One region of the Paenibacillus sp. GP183 genome, then DNA from elsewhere that is predicted to be linked to it. Evidence: riboswitches for the same ligand, from Rfam matches in the RefSeq annotation. Region 1 holds a riboswitch; the other holds the start of a gene.
The links. Region 1 has a riboswitch for cyclic di-AMP ahead of BLV33_RS20505 (3D domain-containing protein). Riboswitches for the same ligand answer to the same signal wherever they lie in the genome.
Positions count from the first base shown of each region.

Region 1 (7,148 bases):
TACTTGTGTTTGATGCGAGCTCACCGGGCTCAGGGCATCAGGTCGGGCCGGCTATTTTTCCATACGTGTCAGCGCCTGATACTGCTTGGGAGGGAGGCCGACGGTCTTTTTGAAGCTGCGGATAAAATTGGAGTAATCGTTGAAGCCGGCGAGCTGGCAAGCATCGGTGACGTTGCTCCCGGCTTTCAGCAGCATTTTGGCTTTGGCGATGCGCTTGAACAGGATATGCTCATGGATGGTGCTTCCTGTGTGCTTTTTGAACAAACGGCACAGGTAGGAGCGGTTCATGAAAAAGGTATGCTCGAGCTTGTCCAGCGACAGATCCTGATCCAGGTAGTTATCGATATAGTGCAGTAGATCCCTCAGTTTCCCCGGAATAGCGGATGGTTCATCGCTCTGTCCATGCTGCTCGCTGTTAAAAGCACGGCCCAGAAAGACCAGCAGCTCCAAAAAGGCAGTTAAATAAAGAATGTCCGATCCTGCAGCTGTTCGCGGCATGCTGAGCTTTTCCAGACGGTCAAACAAGTGAAGAAGCTCCTGAAGCCTCTGATCCGAGAAGCGCATATGATTTTGTTCACCCAGCGGACGATTAGTGAAGCATCCCAGCAGGTCAAAGTCCGGAGAGCTCAGCTCCGCGACCACTGCAGGGTTAAAATGGATGACGATAACTTCATACCTTTGATTGGATTGGAAGTTGGGCTTATGCAGCTCATTGCTGTTCATCACGAGCAGATCGCCGTATTGCAGCGGGTAAACTTGTTTTTCAATAAAATAATGAACATGTCCTGTGAGAAAAAAGTAGATTTCAAAGAGCTCTTGATGCTGGTGAAAATCTACTTTAGGCAGCTCATTTCGAACGGTATGGCTATAATAAATAGACTTTTGCAAATCCTCATAAACCTCCAGCATATAAGTCCTCCTTTGCTGTACAAGGTCAATAAAAGCATTTTTTAGCCCATTATTTGCAATGAATACGTTTTTATTATACTGCAAAATGAAGATAATCAACACCATCTATTTCTTATGCGGGAGGATATTATGAAACTGTCTGTGTTTACCGTGATGACGCCGGATTTAACGAAGGAAGAGCTAATCACTGCTGCTGCAGCGGCAGGAATTTCAGGCGTGGAATGGAGATATGCCCCGATTTCTCAAGAAGCAGCGAGTCAAGAGCCATCCTATTGGGGGAATAATCTGTCCACCATTGTACCGGGGACCTCCGATGAGGAATTGGAGAACTTGCGTGAGCAAGTTCAAAGCCACGGCATACAAACCATCAGCGTGACGCCTTATTTAACTTGCGGTGATGTGGCTGGCACGGAAAAAGTGATGCAGATCGCCAAAAAGCTGGATGCAGGCTTTATTCGAGTGGGCGTACCTCGTTACAACGGCAGCAAGAACTACAATGACCTTTATGCGGAAGCGGTGGATTATTTGCACCATGTTCAGGAGCTTTCCCGGCAATATGGGATAAAAGGCTTGTTAGAAATCCATCATGTGACGATTGCGCCTAGTACAGGTTTGGCGCATCGACTTGTTTCCCATTTTGATCCTGAACATATCGGAGTACTGCATGATGCCGGCAATATGGTGCATGAAGGATTTGAGAATTTTCGCATGGGGCTCGAACTCTTAGGTCCGTATTTGGCCCATGTTCATGTAAAAAATGCCGGATGGGAACGCACCGGTCGCATCGTGGACGGAATGGAGGAGTGGACCTGCAAATGGATGCCGCTGCAACAAGGAATTGCTAATTGGAAGCTCCTGCTGGGCGATTTAAAATCGGTAGGCTATGAGGGTTATCTGGGTTTCGAGGATTTTAGCGGACATATGGATTCTGTTTCACTGCTGTCCTATTTTGGGCAAAAGGTTAAGGAATGGTTGAATTAATATAAGCTTGAATGGATTTTTAAACTTTAAGCTTGCGCTCATTCCCATATATGGGGATGGGTTTTTTTGTTGGAGAGAAAGCTAAGCTCGGTGTTTGCCTTTGCGAATTTCTTCGGTTACTACGAAAGCGAGCTCTTCGTTGCCAAACAGAGAAAGCACCCCCAATAACGTATCATCGGGCACATCACCGGCCTCTTCCTTGGGTACAGTGAGATCAAGGGCTTGACGAAGCGAAGCATTATCCTTTTGCTCCGGATAGGCATTGCGGTAAAGTTCGGCCGGGTCGAGGTCATGGTTCACGCACCATTGGGCAAATATAAGAATCATCATATTTTCTTCACGTTGGTAATTACGGATCACTTCATCTTCGATTTCTTTGTTACTCATGGGATGAAACCCTCCTTTACCATAATCAGATGGTTTCATTATAACGAATGCAAAGGTGGATTCACAACCTCCGTATTCGGATAACGATCATCCAAATCGCACAACATAAACAAGAATAAGATGCGGCAGACTTTTGGGGAGGTTAAACAATGAAGCATCTAATGATCTTTAGCGTTATCTTTATTTCAAGCTGCCTTCTGCCAGGCTGCGGGTTTAAGAGCAGTCATCAGCAAGATCACAGCAGTGAAGGCGTCATACCGGACGTACTTGCACCCAATGGGGTAAGTATACCTTCAGAGCATCCAATCCTGCCTCCGGTTATGGCTAAGTCGAGGCAGCTTTTCCCATTGGATAAGCCTAAGTCCGAGCTTAATCTAGAAGCCAAAGCCCCGGCTAATTCATCTGTGCTTAACCCGAGCTCTCAAACCAGCAGGAATAAAAGCAAAGCCGAGTATCGTGAACCCAAAAAATCAGTTCCGGTCGGGCAACGACGCATAGCCCATAAATCATTGTCTCTGTCGGAGCTCCGAAAAAAATATGACCGCACATTTATATTATCCGGACCCGTAACAGAGAAGAAAGTGGCCTTGACCTTTGACGATGGCCCTGATGAGATATTTACGCGGCAGGTTCTGGATGTCTTGAAGCAAAACAATGTAAATGCGACCTTCTTCGTGATTGGCAAACGCGCTGAGGCTCACCCTGAGATCATAGCCAGAATGATACGAGAAGGCCATATTGTCGGGAATCATTCATACACCCATGCAGACTTATCCAAGCTGTCCATATCAAACTTCAAGAAGCAGATCGACGATACGCAATCTATCCTGAAACCGATCACCGGGTATATACCGAAACTGCTTCGTCCTCCTTATGGGGCCATCAATGAGCAGCAGGTTCGCTGGGCCATGGACCATGGTTATCTGATCATCAATTGGAATGTAGATTCTTTAGATTGGAAAGGAATTAGCGCCGACAAGGTTTCTCATAATGTCCTATCTGCCAATCGTCAAGGCGCAATCATCCTGCAGCATTGCGGAGGAGGCGAAGGGGAAGACTTGTCAGGTTCCGTTAAAGCCATACCCACCATTATACGGACGTTGAAAAGCCAAGGCTACGAAATGGTAACCATCCCTGAGCTGCTGCATGTGTCCAAGAATAAATAGACCTTCGGTTCGATGAACCGAAGGTCTCAAAGAATAAAATGACCTTCGGTTCGATTGAACCGAAGGTCATGTATATTACTTCAATACGTAGATTTTTACATTTTGGAAACCGAAATCTGCCACAGGACCCGTTGAGGTCGGTTTGAATATATCGACTCGGTTACCCTTAATCGCTCCGCCAATATCCGTTGCGGTAGCGTACATTCCACCTTTAGGAAGACCAGGCGAGGAATACCCTGTTATATATAACTTGGTCCCGAGTGGAATGACTTTGGGATCAACAGCAACAGTCCCGATTTTCAGCGGATTACCAAAGTAATCAACGCCTGCCCAACCTCCATTTTCTGCTGCAACCTCGGAGTAAGCTGTTGCAACTGCGTTAATCACTTTGCTATAGGACGATGGCGCTCCAGAAGCAGTTGTGACCGAATTGGCCGGAGTCTGTGGGGCAGCAGGAGTTGACTTGGTCTTGGATCCTGTTGTCGATTTCTTGCCGTTAGGGAGTGTTAAAGTCAATCCCTCGTATACATTAAGCGGGTTGATCGATGAATTGGCTGCCATCAATTCATTCACATTGATGTTAAGCTTTTTCGAAATCAACCAAAAGGTATCGTTTGCTCCGGTTACATATGTCCCGGAAGATTGCGCGGCGTGCGCGGGCATGGAAAAGCCAGCGATAGACAGGCTTAAGGCAAGCCCGGCCAATGTTGCCTTCATAGCTTGAACTTTCATATAGATTATTGCTCCTTTTAGTAGATTGCCTGCGAGGTTAGTTGTCGGGTTCGGATCAAAGGGTAGCCCTACTCGGATTTAAGCCGAGATTCACCCCAAATGAACAGGTATATCTCCCGTTCATAGTAAATTAATCCCCCGCACTCCCATTTTGGAAGTTTCGGCTTATGCTAGATTAACATATCCATTTTAAAAACTAAACCCACATATTTTACCAGCTACAAAAAAACATGTTTCCTAACTGCAGAACATACATATAGAGATATACTCGGTTAGGGGTGTGTTAATATGGCAATAGCTCCGCCTAGGTTGCGGCCTGGAGATACAGTTGGAATTGTTACATTGGGGAGTCCACTGGATCCCTCTATCATTCAATCCAGTATTACGACATTAGAAAATATGGGATTCCAAGTTGTTTTGGGCAAGTATGTTTATGCGAGTGATGGTTTCCTTGCCGGAACGGATCAACAGAGAGCTTCCGACTTGATGGACATGTTTAATAATCCGAAAGTAAAATTGATCCTGCCATCCAGAGGAGGAGTTGGAGTCGCAGGTATTCTTCCTCACTTGAATTACAATGTGATAGCCGCACACCCGAAAATTGTGTCCGGCTACAGCGATATTACAGTACTATTAAACACCTTGTATCAATTTTCCGATTTGATCACGTTCTCGAGCTTGCTACTGTTTGATTTCAGGAGCAGCACTCCAGCATATAATTTTAATCAATTTTTTCAAGTTACCTCTGTCGTTCAGACCACGCATAATATTGTCAATCCTCCCGGGGTTCCGCTGACAGCCAGAGTATCGGGTAATGTCACGGGACCCATTGTCGGGGGCAATATTACTTCCATTGTCGATACTTTAGGTACACCGTATGAAATAGATACTCTCGGAAAAATTTTATTCCTGGAAGAAACGCATGAGCCCGTCAATAGAGTATACAGGATGATCAATCATTTGATATTGGCAGGGAAATTTAGAGACTGCATCGGTATCGTCATGGGGCAATGTACGAATTGCCTGGACACTTATGGCAAAACCTATGATGATTTGATCAATGAAGTGATCGTACCTCTGGGCAAGCCGCTTCTTTCAAATTTGTCGGCCGCGCATGGGGTTTATAAGGCGGCCGTTCCAATAGGAGCAAGTGTTAATCTCAAAACCAATCCACCCACGTTAACGGTTCTTGAACCTACAGTTAGCTAGGTTACGAGTAAATGACAGGTCTGCATGTTAAAAAAATGTGCGCGTGTCTCTATACTCATGTCCAATCAAGATGTTTGAACTAACGTAGTATAGGAAAGTAACGAGAACTCAGTTTGAAAGGAGTGGGTAATATATGTCATATCCAGTAGCTGGAGCAGGTTACGGAACTAGCACTGCAGCAATTTTGGTTCTCTTTATTCTGTTGGTCATCATTTCGTGTACATTTGCTTGGTAAGATAATTCCGCGCATAGGCAGCAAATAAAAATGCAGTCTGAGGGGGAACCCTCAGCTGCATTTTTTTGAGTTGATCAGAAAGCATAAGTTTTTATAAACTTGACTAGCTTCGCATCAACCTTGACAAACGCGCTCGTCATTTAGGACGGCGCAGCCGGTTATCCTTGGTAGAAGAATGACTAATTGATGGCTTGCTCAACCGATTTGTAGGTATAGCCCAAATCTCTGGCCACAGCTTCATGCGTGATGCAGCCGCCTGCAGCATTAACCCCGAGTTTAAGACCACGGTTATCTTGAATGGACTGCTTGAGACCCTTGCTTGCAATCTGCAGTCCATAAGGGACGGTTACATTCGTTAAGGCAAGGGTAGATGTTCTTGGAACAGCTCCTGGCATATTGGCAACTGCGTAATGAATGACCCCGTGCTTGGTATACGTTGGATTATCATGGGTCGTGATGCGGTCCACGGTTGCAAATATACCGCCTTGATCAATCGCGACGTCCACAATAACGGAACCCGGGCTCATGGCTTTCACCATGTCCTCGGTTACAAGCTTCGGCGCCTTTGCTCCCGGAATTAATACCGCTCCGATGACAAGATCCGATTCCGCCACAGCTTCAGCGATATTGGACGGATTTGACACTAAAGTGTGAATACTTGTACCGAATATGTCATCCAATTGACGAAGACGATCCGGGTTCAGGTCAATCACGGTTACGTCCGCTCCGAGACCTGCGGCGATCTTGGCCGCATTCGTGCCAACAACGCCCCCGCCAATCACGGTCACCTTACCGCGTCTCACCCCGGGAACTCCACTGAGCAGAACGCCTTTTCCACCATGCGGTTTCTCCAGAAATTGGGCCCCTATCTGCGCAGACATGCGGCCTGCTACCTCACTCATAGGCAGTAAAAGCGGCAATGCGCCATTCACTTCGACCGTCTCATACGCGATGGCTGTTACGCCATAATCAACTAAAGCTTGGGCTAATGCGGGTTCTGCAGCCAGGTGCAGATATGTAAATAAAATTAAGTCCTTTCGAAAATAGGCATACTCGGAGGGAAGAGGCTCTTTCACCTTCATAATCATATCTGCTCTTGACCACACATCTACGGCTTGATCGACAACCAGAGCGCCTGCCGCCGCATAATCCTCGTTGAGAAAACTGCTCCCCATTCCCGCATGGGTTTCGATCAATACTTGATGACCAGCTTTAATGAAAGAATTAACGCCGGCCGGTGTGAGGGCGACGCGATTTTCATTATTCTTGATTTCCTTGGGTACTCCGATGATCATGTTGCTTTTTTCCTCCTTTAGTGAACCGTAACCTATTAAAGCGAGACCCAAAAACAGCTGGCAGAGTACTGTAATATCTATATTATCACATTTTTCCAGTTGAATAAAAAAAGAAAGCAACACGATGATCCATGATCATTCTAATGAAAGCATCCAGCTTTTCCGTCTGAAAAGTTATATAAAGGATGTTTCATAGGAAGTAAAATAAAAGAAAAAAAGGGAAAGACAGCCTTA
Region 1 is NZ_FNSW01000001.1:4,161,700-4,168,847, forward strand. Features, by position in the region: gene BLV33_RS20485 (AraC family transcriptional regulator) at 52-909, opposite strand; gene BLV33_RS20490 (sugar phosphate isomerase/epimerase family protein) at 1,039-1,890, shown strand; gene BLV33_RS20495 (hypothetical protein) at 1,972-2,277, opposite strand; gene BLV33_RS20500 (polysaccharide deacetylase family protein) at 2,427-3,443, shown strand; gene BLV33_RS20505 (3D domain-containing protein) at 3,519-4,175, opposite strand; cyclic di-AMP (ydaO/yuaA leader) riboswitch at 4,185-4,351, opposite strand; gene BLV33_RS20510 (S66 peptidase family protein) at 4,464-5,384, shown strand; gene BLV33_RS20515 (YjcZ family sporulation protein) at 5,518-5,619, shown strand; gene ald (alanine dehydrogenase) at 5,799-6,914, opposite strand; gene BLV33_RS20525 (hypothetical protein) at 7,148-7,148, shown strand, end outside.

Region 2 (7,148 bases), 280 kb from region 1:
CGGGGTTAATCATTTGTCCTATTAGCGATGGAAGTGGTAGGGAACTGTAGCGATGACTACATCCTTTTGCGTGAACAAATAAGCTCTGAGCATTAAACTGGATTGATTGTGAAGAATATAGTGCCACCAATGCTTGGTAATGAATTGCGGGATGAGTACAGTAATATGGTCCGTTTCTGAATTCTTCCATTCTACCGTTTCAATAAACTTGATCAAGGGTCGTATGATACTTCTGTAGCTGGAGCGCAGTACGATTAATCGCACCCCCGGATTCCATTCCTCCCATTTGGCCTCCATCCGGTCGATTTCCTCATCGTCAAAAGCGACATAAACGGCAATAACATTTTCCGTCAGAGACTTGGCATAGCTCAGAGAATTCATCACTACTCGGGTGATACCGGCAACCGGAACGACGATTGTGCTCCCCTTAATCACGGGATTATCTTCCATTAAACTGATTCGCAGATCATCAGCTACGTTCAGATAGTGCCGACGAATTTTGTAGAAAATGAAAATAACGATCGGCAAAAATATGAATACCATCCATACTTGACTGAACTTGGTAAAAATGAAAATCAGCGTGATGGCCAGTGTCGTGAGCATCCCGATTGTATTTACAGTAAAGGGCAGCCACCAACCCTTTGGCCTAAGATTGAGCCAACGAACCATCATGCCTAATTGTGATAAAGTGAATGGAATGAACACCCCAACCGCATAAAGAGGGATTAAATTTTCTGTTTTTCCATGAAAAGCAATTACGAGTAACGCTGAGAATACACCCAAGAAAATAATGCCGTTAGAGAAGCCTAAACGATCGCCTCGCACCATAAACATATGCGGCATGTACTTGTCTTTGGCGAGCATAAATGCCAGCAGAGGAAAGGCAGAATAAGCGGTGTTGGCTGCTAAAAACAAAATCAGTGCAGTGACTCCCTGAATGATATAGTAGATCATCCCGCGACCAAAGGTAGTTTCTGCAATTTGGGATACAACCGTTTGTTTCAGATCCGGCTTTATACCATACCAATAGGCAAGCAAGCTGATGCCAATAAACATGACACCGAGAATGATACCCATCATCATCAGAGTTTTGGCCGCATTGCGTTCTGCCGGCTGCTTGAAATTTGGAATGGCGTTCGATACCGCCTCAACCCCGGTCAATGCAGAACAGCCCGAGCTGAAAGCTTTTAGCAAGAGAAACAAACTGATATTGGAAACGACTGTTCCCAGTTCGTGTACTTCAGCATTCACGCCGCCGATCATATACTTGACAATCCCTGAACCGATCAAAATGAATATGGCCACCACAAACAAGTATACCGGTACAGCCAATACAGAAGCAGACTCACCAATCCCGCGTAAATTCATAATTGTAAGAAATAAAATCATCGTCAAAGCAATTAAAACTCGATGATCATGCAACGATGGAAAAGCTGATGTAATGGCATCTGTACCTGCAGAAGAACTAACTGCAACCGTAAGGATGTAGTCTACAAGCAGAGAACCTCCGGCGAGCAGACCTGTCGAAACACCCAGATTATCTTTTGCAACAATGTAGGCGCCTCCACCCGAAGGGTAAGCAAAAATGGTCTGACGGTATGATAGAACAAGAATTAATAAAAGTCCAAGTACTGCCAAGGATATCGGAATGGAATACCACACGGCTGCAAAACCCACTGCCATCAATACAAGCAAAATTTGTTCCGTACCATAAGCCACAGATGAAAGCGCATCCGATGAAAGCACAGCAAGCGCTTTTAATTTACTAAGCTTTTCATCCTCTATTTCTCCGCTTTTCATGGGGCGGCCGATTAATAATCGTTTAAATCTGTTAGGCATGAATGCTCCCCTCTTTCTCTCCCTTAAAGCCAAAAATTTTATCTCTACCTATATTTGTCCCATTTGAACAATTTCAAAGCAAAAAAGCCGCAGGAAAGTAGGAACTTCCGAATCATACCCTTTTCAAATATCACTGTAAAGGAATAATTAGGCATAAAAAGCAACTTAATAGGTCTTATTAGCGTCAAATATTTGATTGAACATGTGTCAAGCTACTCGTATCTTTATTATTTGGCGTTTTCCTCTGAATGGTGAAAAATCTCTACGAGAAAGGAAGCTCAATTGCCTTGTTATCTAAAATCAGTGCCACCCTTGTGCACGGTACCCTTAATAAAGCTGGAAAAATAGCTCTTATTTTCAGCATCATTGGAATCTCATTTAGCTTTGGGGAGAATGTCAGAGCTGAATCTTCCGTTTTTGATCAAAGCAAGTCCGTTTCATATAATGGGAAATCGTACGCAGTCACATGGGTGACTGTCGATCTGAAAGATCCCACACTTCGTGTAAAGCCTGTAACAGCTGTTACTGGAATCGGACACGTGGAATCCTTCAGCTCGATGATGCAAAGAAACCATGCTGCAGCAGGAATTAACGGGGCGTTCTTCGATGCCTATGAAGCAGATGATTCCCAGCGATTTCCGAACGGGCTTATGATTAAATCCGGACAAGTCATGCATTCGGGTGAAAATCAGGCTTTTACTGTACTTCCTGACAAAACAGGGATTGTCCAAAGAATCAAAACCGGCATGAAAGTCAGTGTGAAGCATGGTGGAAGCTCCTATACGTTTGAGCCTTGGGGTGTGAATAAATACTATGGAAGCTCCCAAATCGACCAGGTTGTCTGGTATACCGAGGATTTTGGCAGCTCTATTGATTTCCCCGGGACAACCAAGATTGTCATAGAAGAAAGCAAGATTAAAACCATTACGCAAAACTCAGCTGCGATTCCGATAGACGGCCAAGTCGTTATGGTGGGCAACAGCTCCAATAATACAAAGAATTTGCTCCCCCATCTTCATGTTGGCGATCCCATTGCCGTCTCCTCATCAAGCTTGAATTCAGATACGGGATTGATGATGGGACTTCCGCAAATTGATGCAGCTGTCGGTGCCGGTCCACTGCTTCTGAAAAATGGAATCATCGACATCAATACCCAAAGAGACGGGTTCACGGATCCGAAAATCACCACAAATGCCAACGGGCGCAGCTTTATCGGCACAGACGGATTGGGTCGCTTGGTGATGGGAACTATGAGTTCTGCCACGATTTCCAATATGGCGGGGGTGCTAAAGCAATTAGGCTTTACTGATGCCATGAATCTGGACGGAGGTTCGAGTTCAGCGCTTTACTCTAATGGAGTCGAGCTGACTTCACCTGGCCGCTTGCTCAGCAATGCGTTTATCGTAGAACGCATGCCCCAAGCCCAAATTCAAATTGCGGTGAACGGACAATTTGTGAATGAGTTTCGAGGCTACCTGCAGACGGAAACCACCATGGTGCCGCTTCGAGGGATTTTAGAACGAATTGGAGCCGATTTCAAATGGGATGGCAATGCGAAATCGTTAACAGTGAAGCATGGTAATCAGCAATTATTCCTGCGTGTCGGCGAGAAAGCGGTTCAGGTGAACGGGAAATCGCAAGGTCTAGTGGAGGCTCCGATAATTATTGATGGACACATTTACTTGCCGTTACGGGCTGTCATTGAATCCCTGGGAGGTCAAGTAAGCTGGGATCAAAATCTGTATCGTGCATCCCTATCCATTCCTTAAATGTTTCAAAAATTTGTAACAAGGGTAATTCCATTTTACCACATAAGAAAGTCTATTTCGGATCTCCGAAATAGACTTTCTTATTGGCGAATAAACCTACCTTTGAACGCGGTCGCTCATCTTCGAATGACCTCGATAGAGGTTTATCTCATATGAAAAAAACATTCGATCTCCAAGCGAGTTTGCTCGGAAATCGAATGTTATGTAAGTGGGAATCCTCGAATGTTATTTAAGTATGAGTCCTAATGATTGAATTTAAACAATTCGTTTGGCACCGACGTATCTTCCACCCCAATATCCGCCCCATAGCGTTTCAACCTTAACTCCATGGTTGGTTGCGGAGATGAAATTACCATTGCCTAGATAGATACCGACGTGACTGATGCTGCCATTTGCGAAGAATACCAAATCGCCTGTTTTTAATTCTTTGACGGCAGTGCCTCTGCTGAACATTTGTGAAGAAGTTCTTGGCAGATCAATTCCTTTGCTTGCAAACACATATTGAACAAAACCTGAACAATCAAAGCCTTTGGGAGTGGTTCCACCCCAAACATAAGGAACGCCGATGTAACCATTTGCAATTTGCGCAATCTGATCTGTAATGCTTGGAATGACAATTGGTGGTGCTGGCGGCGGCGGTGGTGGAGCGATATAAGCGGACTTATGATCTTTGCCGTCTGCTTTTATGATCGCTACCTGGTTGCTTGCATCCCATTTGATTTCCGAACCAAAGGTCTCGGAGATAAAACGAAGAGGTACGAAAGCGCGGCCTTCTACAAATGCCGCACTGCCCTGCAAACTCTTTGGCGCGCCATTCACAATAACTTGGCTGGCGCCGGTCGACAGCATAATCGAGTTCTGATTGCTCGTTAACTTGACGTTAACTTGCGTATCGCCTTCCATGCTCCAATCGACTTTATACCCTAACTTCTCGGATAGAAAACGAAGTGGAACCTGGAGATTGCTGCTGCTGTCGATAAATGGCTGTGCGTCGGGAAACTGAACCAGTTCATCATTAATTTGTACTTTCACGATGCTTGCAGCCGATGCATATGTCGGAGCTGCTGCAGCTACCGCTAAGCTTCCACAAACTAATGCGCATGACAAAACAATGCGTTTAGCAAATGACTTCAATAACCTGCCTCCTATGAGCCTCCGAGGTTAGTTGACGGGTTCGGGAAGAGGATTTCCCTAGTTCGCTTCTCCTTAGCGGATTACGATCATTCACCCCAATAAAGCATCCCCCGTACCCAAGCCTTTGCTGCTTGTGGATTCGGCAATTTTTTCTCTGTGCTAGATTACCATAGTTTGGTTTGATTGATCAACCCCTTTTACGGTGTAAATAAATTACAAATGAAGAGAACATGCGATATAACGAAAAAAAAGGCGAAAGAGTGAGGGCGATAAACCCTTGTTTTCCTTCGTCTTTTGCCTGTTCAATTGATTTTTATATATTTTAAACATCTATGATTGATGTGGCGCGCCCTGAGAGATTCGAACTCCCGGCCTTTTGATTCGTAGTCAAACGCTCTATCCAGCTGAGCTAAGGGCGCACAAAAGCGGAAGACGGGGTTCGAACCCGCGACCCTCGCCTTGGCAAGGCGATGCTCTACCACTGAGCCACTTCCGCAAACGATGCGCGTAGAGGGACTTGAACCCCCACGGTTGCCCGCCAGATCCTAAGTCTGGTGCGTCTGCCAATTCCGCCATACGCGCATGGATTAAATAAACAAATGGTGAGGCATGTAGGATTCGAACCTACGACACCCTGATTAAAAGTCAGGTGCTCTACCGGCTGAGCTAATGCCTCATGATGCAAAATAATGGCGGAGCCGACGGGATTCGAACCCGCGGTCTCCTGCGTGACAGGCAGGCATGTTAGGCCTCTACACCACGGCTCCACACTGGTAAAATTGGTTGCGGGGGCAGGATTTGAACCTGCGGCCTTCGGGTTATGAGCCCGACGAGCTACCGGGCTGCTCCACCCCGCGTCAGTAAGCTGACTCATGGCTCAAGTCGATTTCCGTCATGAGCAACGAAACTTACTTTACCATGTATGAAGAACAAATACAAGTTCCGGCTTAATTGCGCGTCGATTGGAAAAACTCAATGAGTTCCATATCCAGTCCATTAAAAAAGAAATATCGGGCTCCATTCGGCAATGTTGTAATGTTCTGATCAATTCCGCTGAGCTCCAGAGCTTGAATTCTGGAAAATTCCGCTTCAATGTCATCCACGGCAAAAGCAAGATGATGAACCTTCCCTTCCTGCGGCAGCCCTTCTTGGTAACCCTCAATCAATTCAACCTCGGTTTCGCCTTCAACATCCAATCCTAGAAATGCCAAACGGATCACTTCATTCGTATGCAGCAAAGTCCCTTTCAGCTTTAAACCAATGACTTCTTCATAAAACCGGATGGAAGCCTCAAGATTGGCGACCATAACGCCGACGTGTTCAATTCTTTTAACAGGCATGGGTGATTCCTCCTAGATTTCCATTGAATTTCTCTCCATTATTATAAAGCAGTACAACAAGTTGTACAGAGCTATTGGAAAATTTCAGGAAAAAGGCGATAATGATGTAAGCGACAGAGTTAACCTGATTCAGGGAGATATGGAGCATGAGACGATTAAAATTGCTGCAAATTTATCAAATTGATGGAATTACGCCCAAGCATCGTTCTGAACGCTTTGATTTTGACCGCATTCAGGGTGAGACCTTTCAGGAATTAATGGAAATACAAGTAGGGTCTCCCATGATTCTGTCGTCTTTGACGCAAGAGGCTCCATTCAAAACAACCAAGGTTCAGGCTATCGATCATGACGGCACCGATTTTCGTGTGCTGACACGAAATACGATTTATCATTTTGAGATTTTTTATAATTGACATTACGCCAACAAAAAGTTCCAAAACGCCAACTGACGCTATACTGGAGTAGTGAGGTGTTGCAAACATGAATCAAATGAACAAAGCTCTCTCCGAAAGGCTTAAGTCCAGCCGGGAGAATAAAAATTTCAAACAAAACAAAATTGCCGAATTGCTGGATATCCATAACAGCACCCTGGCCAAATATGAATCAGGAGATCGTGAACCTGACACCCATACGCTGATTCGGTTAGCAGATTTATACGAAGTATCTTTAGAGTGGTTGATCGCAGGGAAAAGCAGCCGATCAACGAGTACATATACAGTGGATCCGGCCAGAGATTTTCTGGCGCTTGAAGGTCTGAAGTACGAGCTTACCCAAGAAGAAGCCGAGCATTTGAAAGAAAGCCTGGAGACGTTCAGGCAATTGGCTGCCAAGAAAAATCGTCAAAAGAAACAATAACAACGGTCATCACAGAAGATGCCGTTGCTTGATGCGAGGTGCCGAAATGAGCGAAAATTGGTTGATTGGGGCAATAGCTTTTTTGGCTGTGGTTCTTTATGGTTTATATGAATTCATCCGCACTTCTGCCATGATCCACACCCTCGAACGCCCCTTGTGGAAGCATTTTAAGGATTGGGATAATAACGTTCCGCCTATCAAAAAGCGGGTC
Region 2 is NZ_FNSW01000001.1:4,445,320-4,452,467, reverse strand. Features, by position in the region: gene BLV33_RS21940 (APC family permease) at 22-1,839, opposite strand; gene BLV33_RS21935 (phosphodiester glycosidase family protein) at 2,127-3,608, shown strand; gene BLV33_RS21930 (C40 family peptidase) at 3,864-4,742, opposite strand; cyclic di-AMP (ydaO/yuaA leader) riboswitch at 4,744-4,897, opposite strand; tRNA gene BLV33_RS21925 (tRNA-Arg) at 5,085-5,161, opposite strand; tRNA gene BLV33_RS21920 (tRNA-Gly) at 5,167-5,238, opposite strand; tRNA gene BLV33_RS21915 (tRNA-Leu) at 5,245-5,324, opposite strand; tRNA gene BLV33_RS21910 (tRNA-Lys) at 5,343-5,418, opposite strand; tRNA gene BLV33_RS21905 (tRNA-Asp) at 5,433-5,509, opposite strand; tRNA gene BLV33_RS21900 (tRNA-Met) at 5,523-5,599, opposite strand; gene BLV33_RS21895 (VOC family protein) at 5,690-6,082, opposite strand; gene BLV33_RS21890 (hypothetical protein) at 6,229-6,495, shown strand; gene BLV33_RS21885 (helix-turn-helix domain-containing protein) at 6,563-6,937, shown strand; gene BLV33_RS21880 (hypothetical protein) at 6,984-7,148, shown strand, end outside.
Region 2: another riboswitch for cyclic di-AMP. It lies ahead of BLV33_RS21930 (C40 family peptidase); the one in region 1 lies ahead of BLV33_RS20505 (3D domain-containing protein).